2 regions of the Chromobacterium indicum genome follow, and region 2 is predicted to be linked to the other one. Evidence: predicted binding sites of a transcription regulator. Region 2 holds the regulator's gene; the other holds the start of a gene.
What was found. The regulator FNR, encoded in region 2, switches genes on or off when oxygen is low (the NO sensors DNR and NnrR bind a similar motif). The targets are predictions, from matches to a motif close to TTGATNNNNATCAA.

Region 1 (6,130 bases), on a different contig from region 2:
GGCGCTCGCCTTCGCAATCGAACGGCGTGCAGTTGGCGCTGCTGAACTCGGTCGGATGCGCGGAGCAGAAGCCGTCCAGGCAGTTGGCCAGGTTCAGGATGCGCTCTTCGGCGGTGTGGCCCAGCGCGTCAGGCGTGGCCGAAGCGGTCCAGCTGATGCCGTCCAGCGCGGAGTCGTACGGCAGCTTGGCCACCGAGGCGCCCGCGGCGACAAAGCCCTTCACGTCGCGGCCGTTCATCGGGTTGGCGCCCGGGGAGAACGGTTCGCCGGCGCGGCGGCCGTCCGGCGTGTTGCCGGTCTTCTTGCCGTACACCACGTTGGAGGTGATGGTCAGCACCGACTGGGTCGGCTTGGAGTCGCGGTAGAAGTAAGGCTGGGCCTTGATCTTGTCCATGAAGGACTGGGTCAGCCACACCGCGATGTCGTCGACGCGGTCGTCGTTGTTGCCGTAAGCCGGGTAGTCGCCTTCGATCTTGTAGTCGACGGCCAGGCCTTCTTCATTGCGGATGATGTGGACCTTGGCGAACTTGACGGCGGACAGCGAGTCGGCGGCCACAGACAGGCCGGCGATGCCGCAAGCCATGGTGCGGATGATGTCGCGGTCGTGCAGCGCCATCTCGATGCGCTCGTAGGCGTACTTGTCGTGCATGTAGTGGATGCAGTTCAGCGCCTTGACGTAGGTGGCGGCCAGCCAGTCCATCATCTTCTCGAACTTGGGCATCAGCTCGTCGTAGGTCAGCACGTCGCTGGTGATGGGCTCGAAACCGTGAGCCACCAGCGCGCCGGACTTCTCGTCGCGGCCGCCGTTGATCGCGTACAGCATGGCCTTGGCCAGGTTGGCGCGGGCGCCGAAGAACTGCATCTGCTTGCCGATCTTCATCGCCGACACGCAGCAGGCGATGCCGTAGTCGTCGCCCCAGTAAGGCAGCATCAGGTCGTCGTTTTCGTACTGGATGGCGCTGGTGTCGATGGACACCTTGGCGCAGAAGTTCTTGAAGCCTTGCGGGAAGCGGGTGGACCACAGCACGGTCAGGTTCGGTTCCGGGGCCGGGCCCAGGTTGTACAAGGTGTTCAGGAAGCGGAAGCTGTTCTTGGTCACCAGGGTGCGGCCGTCTTCGCCCATGCCGCCGATGGATTCAGTCACCCAGGTCGGGTCGCCGGAGAACAGTTGATCGTATTCCGGAGTGCGCAGGAAGCGGACGATGCGCAGCTTGATCACCAGATCGTCGATCATTTCCTGGGCTTGCGCCTCGGTCAGTTCGCCGGCGGCGATGTCGCGCTCGATGTATACGTCCAGGAAGGTGGACACGCGGCCGAAGGACATGGCGGCGCCGTTCTGTTCCTTCACCGCGGCCAGGTAGGCGAAGTACACCCACTGCACCGCTTCGCGGGCGTTGGCGGCCGGGCGGCTGATGTCGTAACCGTACTTGGCGGCCATCTGCTTCAGCTCGTCCAGGGCGCGGAATTGCTCGGACAGCTCTTCGCGCTGGCGCATCACTTCATCGGTGAAGGTGGCGTTGTCCAGCTCATGGAACACTTGCTGGCGCTCGGCGCGCAGGAAGTCGGTGCCGTACAGCGCCACGCGGCGGTAGTCGCCGATGATGCGGCCGCGGCCGTAGGCGTCAGGCAGGCCGGTGATCACGCCGGATTTGCGGCAGGCCATGATTTCCGGGGTGTAGACGTCGAACACGCCCTGGTTGTGGCTCTTGCGATACTTTTCCCACACTTCCTTGATCATCGGATCCAGCTTGAAGCCGAAGGCTTCCAGGCCGTTCTCGACCATGCGCAGGCCGCCGTTCGGCATGATGGCGCGCTTCAGCGGCGCGTCGGTCTGCAGGCCGACGATCACTTCATTGGCCTGGTCGATGTAGCCGGCGTCGTGCGCGGTGATGGAGGAGCCGCGGTCGGCGGAGACATCCAGCACGCCCTTGGCGCGTTCCTGCTTCAACAGTTCGCCCAGGGTGTCCCACAGCTTCTTGGTGCGATCGGTCGCGCCAGCCAGGAAGCTGTCGTCGCCTTCGTACGGCTGATAGTTCAGCTGGATGAAGTTGCGGACATCGACCTTGCTCTGCCAGTCGCCTGCGGCGAAGTCGCGCCACGGGTTGGCTTGGGTAGCATTTTGAGTGATGGCGTCCATCTGGTGCCTCCTTCTTGGCTGATCCAGTAAGTGTTAGATATTGAACACATCGTACATTCGGATTCGAAAATTCCGCTTGATCTTAGTCAAGTCAGCCACCGCTTTCGGCGCGTTTTCGATCCCGCGGCGCAACATGCCAGATGCGTCCAATGTCCTTATTTTCTCAATGGTTTATAGCAAAGTCGGCGCGGTACGCCATGTACCGCGCCGATTACATTCGAAATCGAACATCCACATGCCGTCCACCGGCCGGAATGTTTCCCTACCGCATCAGACAGCCTGCAGCGTGTGGCGTTCCAGCCGGAACACCACCAGGCCGACGCCGATGGCGCCGCCGACAATATTGCCCAGCGTGGCCGGCACCATATTATGCAGGATGTCGCCCCACTCCAGGCCGGCCATGCCCTGCAGCTTGGCCAGCGCGAAGAAGGCCATGTTGGCGATGCTGTGCTCGAAGCCGGAGAAGAAGAACACGAACACCAGCAACATGATGATCAGCAAGCGCGCCGCCTCGTTGGCCAGCCGCATCGGCACCCAGACCGCCAGACAGATCACCCAGTTGCACAGCACGCCCTTCCAGAAGATCTCCAGCGAAGACGCATGCACCTTGTGCTCCACCACGTTGAACAGCAAATGGCCGGCCGGCAAAGCGCCCATGCCGCCGGCCCCGGCCAGCACGGCGACGAACAGCAGCACGCCGATCAGGTTGCCGATATACACCACCGCCCAGCTGCGCAACAGGTTGCAGGTGCGGCAGCGTCCGCTCAGGCGGCCGACGGTGAAATACATCACATTGCTGGTGAACAGCTCCACCTTGCAGACGATGATGCTGACCAGCGCCACGCCGAAGAAGCCGGAAGTGGCGATGTAATAGCCGGAATCGCCGGCGGCGAAGAACACCTGGCCCAGTTTCAGGCTGACCGCGAGCACGACGGCGATCAGGGCGCCGGCCATGGCGGCGCTGAGCAGATAGCGGCCGGGCTCGGACAGCAGCACTTCCTGCTTGCTGGCTGCCTCGTCGACCACATAGGCGAGGGTGGATGGGTGGCTCATTTCGTTTCGTCTCTTCAATAGTGGGTAAGCTGGCGCAGAGCGGACGCGGGCCGGGGCCGTTCGCATCCAGTGCGACTTCCCGCAAATTTTATGTTCGTTTTAGTAAATTTGTGTTTGATAACAATCAAGACTGCATCCGGTCTCGCTTAGCGTCCGCCTGGTTGATGCCCGCCAGCGTACGATCATCCCACCCATATCCAGCGGAATAGCCAGATAGAAAATCAAGCGATTGATTTAAAAAACAATTCAGCAACATCAGCCATCATCTCAGGCAAGCTGTCCACCCCAGGCTTGACTCCACGCGGCTGGCCATGGATCAAACCCAAGCATGGCCTGGCCGCGCCCCAGGCTTACGCTCACCAGTTCCGAAAACAATATTGTTCATTTTTGATATTTATTTTTCACAATCGAACATTTATAGCCATGCCAACAACTAAGAATAGTACTGTTTCGAACAACTTCAACCATATTCGAACAAACAGCTAGCTTTCCCGCTCATTGCTTCACCCACCCGCCAAAATAACCAGAAAAATTGTTTAATTTCAGTGCCTTGAAAAGAAAAACCCTGATTGAGGCTGACAGATAGACCGCGCATCCGCATGCATGGCAATGCCGGTTTCCATCCTAAGATTCATCGCTTCAGCCTCTCTAGCGACGCAAATTTGTTGCCGAGCAATTACTCCACACAACAATTGATGCCAAGCTTATCTTGCAAGATGCGCGAAATGTAAAAAATTGGAACAATTAATGAATTAAAACATTTTCACGAAATTTTATTGCTCCAAATTCCAAAAAATTAAAAATAATTTCAATAAAACCCACAAAGAATTGTGGATTAATTCCGCTTCTCGCTGCCTGACTGTGTTCATTTGTTCATTTGATGACAAATTTATCTTGATTAGAATCAACTGATGTTCTTAAATGTGTACCTTTCAAACTACAAAGCACTTACGATGAGCAGCAAGTCAACCGGATAGGCATCCACCGCTCGGGATCGCACCGGTTAGAACAGCTTTCTCCCGATGGCCTGGTTTGAAAGACAAGGCTCAGGACATCGGACCTAGTAATTGCGAAATATTCGTTTTGTAAAAGGCACCTCATCATGTCTCAAGCAATCGCCTCAACCGCTCCCCGTTCCGGCTCGTCCGGATGGACCAAGCACGACACCACCTGGATGCTCGGCCTGTACGGCACCGCCATCGGCGCCGGCGTCCTGTTCCTCCCGATCAACGCCGGCATCGGCGGCCTGTGGCCACTGATGCTGATGGCCATCCTGGCCCTGCCGCTGACCTTCTTCGCCCACCGCGGCCTGACCCGCTTCGTGCTGTCCGGCAGCAAGGAAGGCGCCGACATCACCGAAGTGGTGGAAGAGCACTTCGGCATCGGCGCCGGCAAGATCATCACCCTGCTGTACTTCTTCGCGATCTACCCGATCCTGCTGATGTACAGCGTGGCCATCACCAATACGGTGCTGTCCTTCCTCAATAACCAGCTGCACATCGAAGTGGGCAACGGCATCGCCACCCGCGCGGTGTTCTCGCTGGCGCTGATCCTGGGCCTGATGTCCATCGTGCGCCTGGGCGGCCAAGTCATCGTCAAGGCGATGAGCATCCTGGTCTACCCGTTCGTGGTGGTGCTGATGCTGCTGGCGCTGTACCTGATCCCGCAATGGAGCGACACCGCCATCCGCCATGCCGGCAGCCTCTCCGACGCGGTGTCCAGCGGCGCCTTCTACAAGACGCTGTGGCTGGCCATTCCGGTGATGGTGTTCTCGTTCAACCACTCGCCGATCATCTCGTCCTTCTCCGTCGACCAGCGCAAGCTGCACGGCGATGACGCCGAGCCGGCTTCCAGCCGCGTGCTGATCCGCGCCCACACCATGATGGTGCTGACCGTGATGTTCTTCGTGTTCAGCTGCGTGTTCAGCCTGAGCCCGGCCGATCTGGCCGCCGCCAAGGCCCAGAACATCTCCATCCTGTCCTACCTGGCCAACCACTTCCAGAACCCGGTGATGGAATGGGTCGCCCCGATCATCGCCATGGTCGCCATCAGCAAGTCCTTCCTGGGCCACTACCTGGGCGCCAAGGAAGGCTTCAACGGCCTGGTGGTCAAGCAGCTGCGTCAAAACGGCAAGACCATCGAGTCCTCCAAGCTGGACCGCTACACCGCCGTGTTCATGATCGTGACCTGCTGGATCATCGCCACCATCAACCCGTCCATCCTGGGCATGATCGAAACCCTGGGCGGCCCGGTGATCGCGATGCTGCTGTTCCTGATGCCGATGTACGCGATCCAGAAAGTGCCGGCGATGAAGAAGTACTCCGGCGCAGCCAGCAACATCTTCGTGACGCTGATCGGCCTGATCGCCATCTCCGCCATCTTCTACGATCTGATCGCCTGATCGTAAGCAAACAGGCCGCGGATCGCGGCCTGTTCTCCTTCTGTACCAGCTTCAAAGAGGTAGCATCATGTTCAGCATGAGCGACATCTACAAAATCGGCGTAGGCCCCTCCAGCTCCCACACCGTCGGCCCGATGAAGGCCGGACACCAGTTCCTCGGCGCGCTCAAGGAAACCGGCAAATTCAACCAGGTCAACCGCGTCCACGTAGACTGCTACGGCTCGCTCGCCCTCACCGGCAAGGGCCACTGCACCGACCAGGCCATCATCCTCGGCCTCGCCGGCAACCTGCCGGACACCGTGGACCCGGACACCACCGCCAGCCTGATGGCCGACGTGGAGCAAACCAGCCAGCTGACGCTGGGCCGCACCCACCAGCGCGTGGCCTTCGGCATGGATTTCCACACCGCCAACCTGCCGCTGCACGAAAACGGCATGCAGATCCACGCCTACATCGGCGATGAGAAGGTTCTGACCAAGACTTACTACTCGATCGGCGGCGGCTTCATCGTCGACGAAGAGCACTTCAACCAGTCCAGCT
Region 2 (6,130 bases):
CGGATGCATTGACGGCCTCTACACTTGAACGATGGGCGGGTGTCCGTCGATGACGCGACACCCGCCAGTAACAATCTGGGTTAAGGAACAAAAAAACCCGACGCCTGGGCGCGGGCTTTTGGTATATGCCCGCTATTTTAATGTGAAAACGCCAATGAATAAACCCCAAGTACCTGATTTTCTGAAAAACATCCGCGTGGTGCTCGCCCGCCCCAACCATCCGGGCAATATCGGCTCGGCCGCGCGCGCGATGAAAACCATGGGTTTGAGCCGCCTGTATCTGGTCGAGCCCAAGGTCTTCCCCAGCGAAGAGGCCAACACGCTGGCCTCGGGCGCGGTGGACCTGCTGGAGAGCGCCGCCGTGGTTTCCACGCTGGCCGAGGCGCTGTCCGACGTCACCGTCGCCTGCGCGCTGACCAGCCGCCGCCGCGAGCTGACCACGCCGCTGTCCACCCCGCGCCAGACCACGCCGGAATTGATCGCCCGCGCCCGCGACGGCGAACAGGTGGCCCTGGTGTTCGGCAACGAGACCTTCGGCCTGTCGATCGAGGAAGTCGAGCAATGCAACCGCCTGGTGACCATTCCCGGCAACCCCGACTACTTCTCGCTGAACCTGGCGATGGCGGTGCAGGTGATGACCTACGAACTGTTCAGCCACACCGGCGTGGACGTGGAATACCTGCGCGCCGAGGGCGAAGCGGCGACCCAGAGCGAGGTGGACGGCATGTGCGGCCACCTGGAACAGGCGATGGACGAGATCGGCTATTTCAAGCGCCGCAACAGCGAGCGGCTGATGCGGCGGATGCGCACCATGTTCCACCGCGCCGGGATGCTGCGCGAGGAGATCGACATCCTGCGCGGCTTCTACAAACAGGTGCAGCGCACCGCCTCTGGCCGACTCGGGGATGCCGACTGAGTCCGGCCTCGCCCTGCCCTACGCGCGCCCCGCGGTGCGCGACCTCGCCTTTCTGCTGACCTCTCCTTCGCCCTGGCTGTGCGGCGCCGACCTGCCCGCTGAACGATTACTGGGACCGGACGGCGAGGCGCTGCTGGCCCGGCTGGATCATGCGCCAGCCGAGCTGGAGGCCTGGCTGGCCGTCGCCGCCGCCAAGCGGCTGGGACAATATGCCGAACGGCTTTTTTCCTTCTGGTTCCATCAGGCCCCACACATCAAACCAGTCGCAGAAAATCTCAAAGTCATAAACAGGGAGCGCCGGACCATCGGAGAGTTCGACTTCCTGCTGCTGCTGGACGGCGAGCCCTGGCATCTGGAAACAGCCAGCAAGTTTTACCTTTCGCTGGGCGAAACCGCCGACGATCTGGTCGGTCCCGGCCTCAACGACGCCTGGCATGTAAAAGCGACCAAAACCACAACACAATTGCGGCTTTCCCGCCATCCAGACGCGCAGTCCGTCCTCCCGGACGGTTTCCAGGGCTGCCGCGCCGCGGCCCGGCTCTGCGGCTGGTTCTTCTATCCGGCGGATCAGTTTCCGCCCGCGCCGCTCAACCCCCATCAACTGCGCGGCTGGCTCGCGCCGAGGGACGCCCCCTGGCCGCGCGCCGACGGCGATTCGCGCTGGGCCTGGCTGCCCAGGCTGTCATGGCTCGCCCCGGCGCTGCTGGCCGAAGCCGATACCCTGGACGAGGCAGCCCTGCGCGCGCGGCTGCAGGCGATTCAAGCCCCGCAGCTGCTGGCCGAACTGCGAGCGGTCGGCGATGGCCTGTGGCGCGAGGTCGCGCGCGGCTTCGTCGTCCCGCCCGGCTGGCCGGACCCGGCGCGCCTGGCGGCGCTGAAGCTCAAAATCTCGCGGACATGAAAAAAGGCAGGCGTCGCGCCTGCCTCGATTGCCGATTCCGGACAGCCTTAGTGGCCGTCGGCGTGCATGCAGCCTGAAATCAGGTTTTTCAGCTCGTCTACCAGCACCAGCTGGATATGCTTGTGATCGACGGTGATCCAGCCCTGCTGCTGGAACTTGGACAGCGTGCGGCTGACCGTTTCCAACTTCAGGCCGAGGAAGCTGCCGATCTCTTCGCGGCTCATGCGCAGGATGAAGTCGTTGGCGGCGAAGCCCCGGGTGGACAGCCGCTGCGACAAATTCAGCAGGAAGGCGGCGATGCGCTCCTCCGCCTTCATATTGCCCAGCAGCAGCATCACGTTCTGGTCGCGCACGATCTCGCGGCTCATCAGGCGATAGAAGTGGTGCTGCAGGCTGGGGATATCGCGGGACAACGACTCCATCCGGGTGAACGGCAGCTCGCATACTTCGCTGTCCTCCAGCGCCACCGCGTCGCAGCTGTGATTGCTGGAGGAAATGCCGTCCAGGCCCATCAGCTCGCCTGACATCAGGAAGCCGGTCACCTGTTCGCGGCCGTCCTGGCTGGCGACACAGGTTTTGAAGAAGCCGGTGCGGATCGCGTACAGCGATTTGAAGGACTCGCCGCTGCGGAACAGGTATTCGCCGCGCTTCAGGCGGCGGCTCTGGCGGATCACCGCGTCCAGCTGGCCCATTTCCTCGCGGTTCAGACCGACAGGCAGGCATAGCTCGCGCAGGCTGCAGCTGGAGCAGGAAATTTTCAGCGTATGCAGGGAGGTTTGGTTTTGTTCAGACATGCTGTATGTGCAAGCCGGCGAAGCTTGACCCTTATCAAGGCGGAATTCACTAATTTTTCGCAAATTTACCAGTCCTCCAGAAGTTTTACCATCCGAATACGACATGAAAACTACCCACCCCTTCTCTCCCGCCCATTTTGTCTTCGATCGCGAGTTGATCGAGAGGCTGGATGGCGCGGGGCCTAGATACACATCCTACCCGACGGCAGATCGTTTTACGTCTAATTTCTCGACGCAAGACTATCTGGACAAATTGCGTCAGCGCCAGATCGGCGCCAACCGCAAGCCTCTATCATTGTACGCTCATATACCTTTTTGCAACACCATCTGTTATTACTGCGCCTGCAACAAGATCATCACCAAGGATAGCGGCAAGGCGGACCAGTATCTGGACTATCTGGAGAAGGAAATCCGCCTGGTTTCCGCGGAACTGGGCATCCGGGAAAAAGTGATACAGCTGCACTTCGGCGGCGGCACGCCCACCTTCCTGTCCGATGCCCAGCTTGAGCGGCTGATGGGCATCCTGAGCACTCACTTCGAATTCCTGAGCGACGGAGAATATTCCATAGAGATTGATCCGCGCAAGGTAAAACGTGAAACCATGCTGAAATTGGCAGGATATGGTTTCAACCGCGTCAGCGTGGGCATACAGGATTTCGATCCCGCGGTGCAGCGCGCGGTAAACCGGATTCAGACCGAAGAGGAAACCCGCGCGGTGATCGAAGCGGCGCGCGAAGGCGGATTCAAATCGGTCAGCCTGGACCTGATCTACGGCCTGCCGCTGCAAAGCCGCGAAACCATGCGCGACACGCTGCGGAAGGCGCTGGCGCTGGACCCCGACCGGCTGTCGCTGTACAACTACGCCCACCTTCCCAGCGTATTCATGCCGCAACGGCGCATCAACGAGGCGGATCTGCCGCCGGCCGCGGTCAAGCTGGACATCCTGCAGGACGCGGTGAAGACGCTGACCGACGCCGGCTACGTGTTCATCGGCATGGATCATTTCGCCAAGCCCGACGACGAGTTGGCCATCGCCCTTCGCCAGGGCCGGCTGCAACGCAACTTCCAGGGCTATTCCACCCATTCCGATTGCGACATGCTGGCCTTCGGCGTCTCCTCCATCGGCAAGGTGGGCTCCTGTTACAGCCAGAACGACAAGACGCTGGATGGCTATTACGCGGCGCTAGACCAGGGCCGGCTGCCGGTGGTGCGCGGACTGACGCTGGACAACGACGACGTGCTGCGCCGGACCATCATCCAGAGCCTGATGTGCCGTTTCGCGCTATCGGTGGAAGCGATAGAAGAAATCCACGGCATCAATTTCGCCCAATATTTTGCGGCGGAAATGCCACAGATACGCGAATTCCAGCAACAGGGCCTGCTCTCCTTCGACGGCGACTTCCTGATGGTGGAACCCCAGGGCCGCTTTCTGATCCGCAATATCGCGATGATCTTCGACCGCCATCTGCGCGAACGCGAAACCCGCGCCCGCTACTCCAAGACCATCTGAAGCCCCCTTCCTGGCGCCGGGCCCTCCCCCGGCGCGCTCCTTTATTCCGGACGAGACTGCCCATAAGGCGGGTAGCGGGTATTTTTCCCTGTGTGATAAGCAAAATCACTTATACAAAGGGTATGCAAGCGTGCCGGGCAAAAATTGGCGCGGCAGCCCGCTTTCGCAAGGAGCCGCTCCATGTCCACGCCCATCGTCAGGCTGATGCAACGCCTGAGCTATCCGCAACGCTTCGCCGTGATCGGCGTGCTGTTCGCCACGGCGCTGCTGTATCTGGTCTATGGCCTGTATCGCAGCAACCAGGACAATATCGAATCCACCGCCAAGGAAAAAGTGGGCGTCGCCTACATGCAGCCGCTGACCGCGATGCTGGCCCAGACCCAGCAGGGCCAGGAGCTGGCGGTGCGCGCGGCGCTGGGCGATGCCCAGGCCAGAAGCGGCTTTCCCGCCGCCTCCCAGCAGTTGCAAGCCAAATGGCAGGCGCTACAGGACGCCAACGGCCGGCTGGGCCCGGAACTGGCCAGCGACGCCGCCTGGAAGGACGCCGCCGCGGCCTGGGACAAGCTGAAGGCCACGCAGTCCGCCCAGCCTACTCAATGGATCGCCGCTTACGGCAATCTCAGCGACAAGCTGAACAATCTGATCGGCGTCATCAGCGACAACTCCAACCTGACGCTTGACCCGGACATCGACACCTATTACCTGATGGACGCCGCCACCGCCAAGCTGACCACGCTGGTCAGCCATCTGGGCGAAGCCAACGCCATCGCTTCGCTGGCCGAGGCCAACCATCCGCTCGATCCCGCCCAGCGCGACCGCCTGGTGGAGCTGCGGCCGCTGATCGCCGAGGTCAACGACGGCCTGGCCAGCGACATCGCCAAGGCCGTGGCCTACAACGCCGGCCTGAAGCCGGACATGTCGTCCCAAGCTGACAAGCTGGCGGCGACGCTCAAAAGCCAGTTGCCGGCGATAGACGACGCGGTCGGCGGCAAGACCGGCGCGGCCGGCCTGAAAGTGGCGGGACACAGCGCAGCCGGGGCCGAAGCGGTGTCCGCCTACATCGCCGCCGGCCTGAAACAGCTGGACCAGCTGCTGCAGGCGCGGATAGACCGCACCGCCAGCCAGCGCGACACCTATATCGCCATCGGCGTCGCGTCCATGCTGCTGGCCATCTTCCTGTTCCATCAGCTCTACCTGTCCATCACGCTGCAGCTGGGCGGAGAGCCGCTTTACGTGCAACAGGTGGTGGAACAGTTGGCGGCGGGCCGGCTGGACACCCGCATCCATCTGCGCGAGCGGGACGATCTCAGCCTGCTGGCGGCGATCCGCCAGATGCGCAACCAGTTGCGCGAGACCGTGGCCCAGTTGCTGGACACCTCGCGCGAGGTCAATCTAGCCGCCGACGCGATGGCGCACAGCGCGCAGAGCATCACCGCCGGCAGTGCCCAGCAGAGCGAGGCCGCCTGCAGCATGGCCGCGGCGATAGAACAGCTGAGCACCAGCCTGTCGGTGTGCGCCGAGCAATCCGAGCAGGCCAATCGTCTGTCCACCGACGCCGCTGGACGATCGTCGGACGGCAATCAGGTGATCGCCGCCACCGCCAGCAGCATGGACGGCATCGTGCGCGACGTGTCATCGGTATCCAACACCATCGCCGATCTGGGCAAGCAATCCGAATCCATCGCCGGCATCGTCGACGTGATCCGCGACGTGGCCGACCAGACCAATCTGTTGGCGCTGAACGCGGCGATCGAGGCGGCGCGCGCCGGCGAGATGGGCCGCGGCTTCGCCGTAGTGGCCGACGAAGTGAGAAAGCTGGCGGAACGCACCGCGCTGTCCACCACCGAGATCAGCAATATCGTCAGCCAGATCCAGAACACCGTGCAGAAGGGCAACGACAGCATGCAGCTGGGCATGAAATCCATCATGGATGGCCAACAACGCGCTCGCGAAGCTGGCAGCAGCATGGACAATATCCGCCATTGCGTGGACGACGTGCTGGACAGCAT

Region 1: the regulator FNR is predicted to act here: its motif matches at 2,214-2,227, upstream of pflB (formate C-acetyltransferase).

The regions. Positions count from the first base shown of each region.
Region 1 covers NZ_JAYFSJ010000016.1:83,523-89,652, reverse strand. The annotation lists gene pflB (formate C-acetyltransferase) at 1-2,137, opposite strand, end outside; gene VA599_RS19765 (formate transporter FocA) at 2,408-3,190, opposite strand; gene VA599_RS19760 (HAAAP family serine/threonine permease) at 4,293-5,591, shown strand; gene VA599_RS19755 (L-serine ammonia-lyase) at 5,659-6,130, shown strand, end outside.
Region 2 covers NZ_JAYFSJ010000002.1:182,225-188,354, forward strand. The annotation lists gene VA599_RS03485 (inositol monophosphatase family protein) at 1-9, opposite strand, end outside; gene VA599_RS03490 (RNA methyltransferase) at 155-916, shown strand; gene VA599_RS03495 (DUF1853 family protein) at 906-1,817, shown strand; gene fnr (fumarate/nitrate reduction transcriptional regulator Fnr) at 1,865-2,611, opposite strand; gene hemN (oxygen-independent coproporphyrinogen III oxidase) at 2,715-4,121, shown strand; gene VA599_RS03510 (methyl-accepting chemotaxis protein) at 4,302-6,130, shown strand, end outside.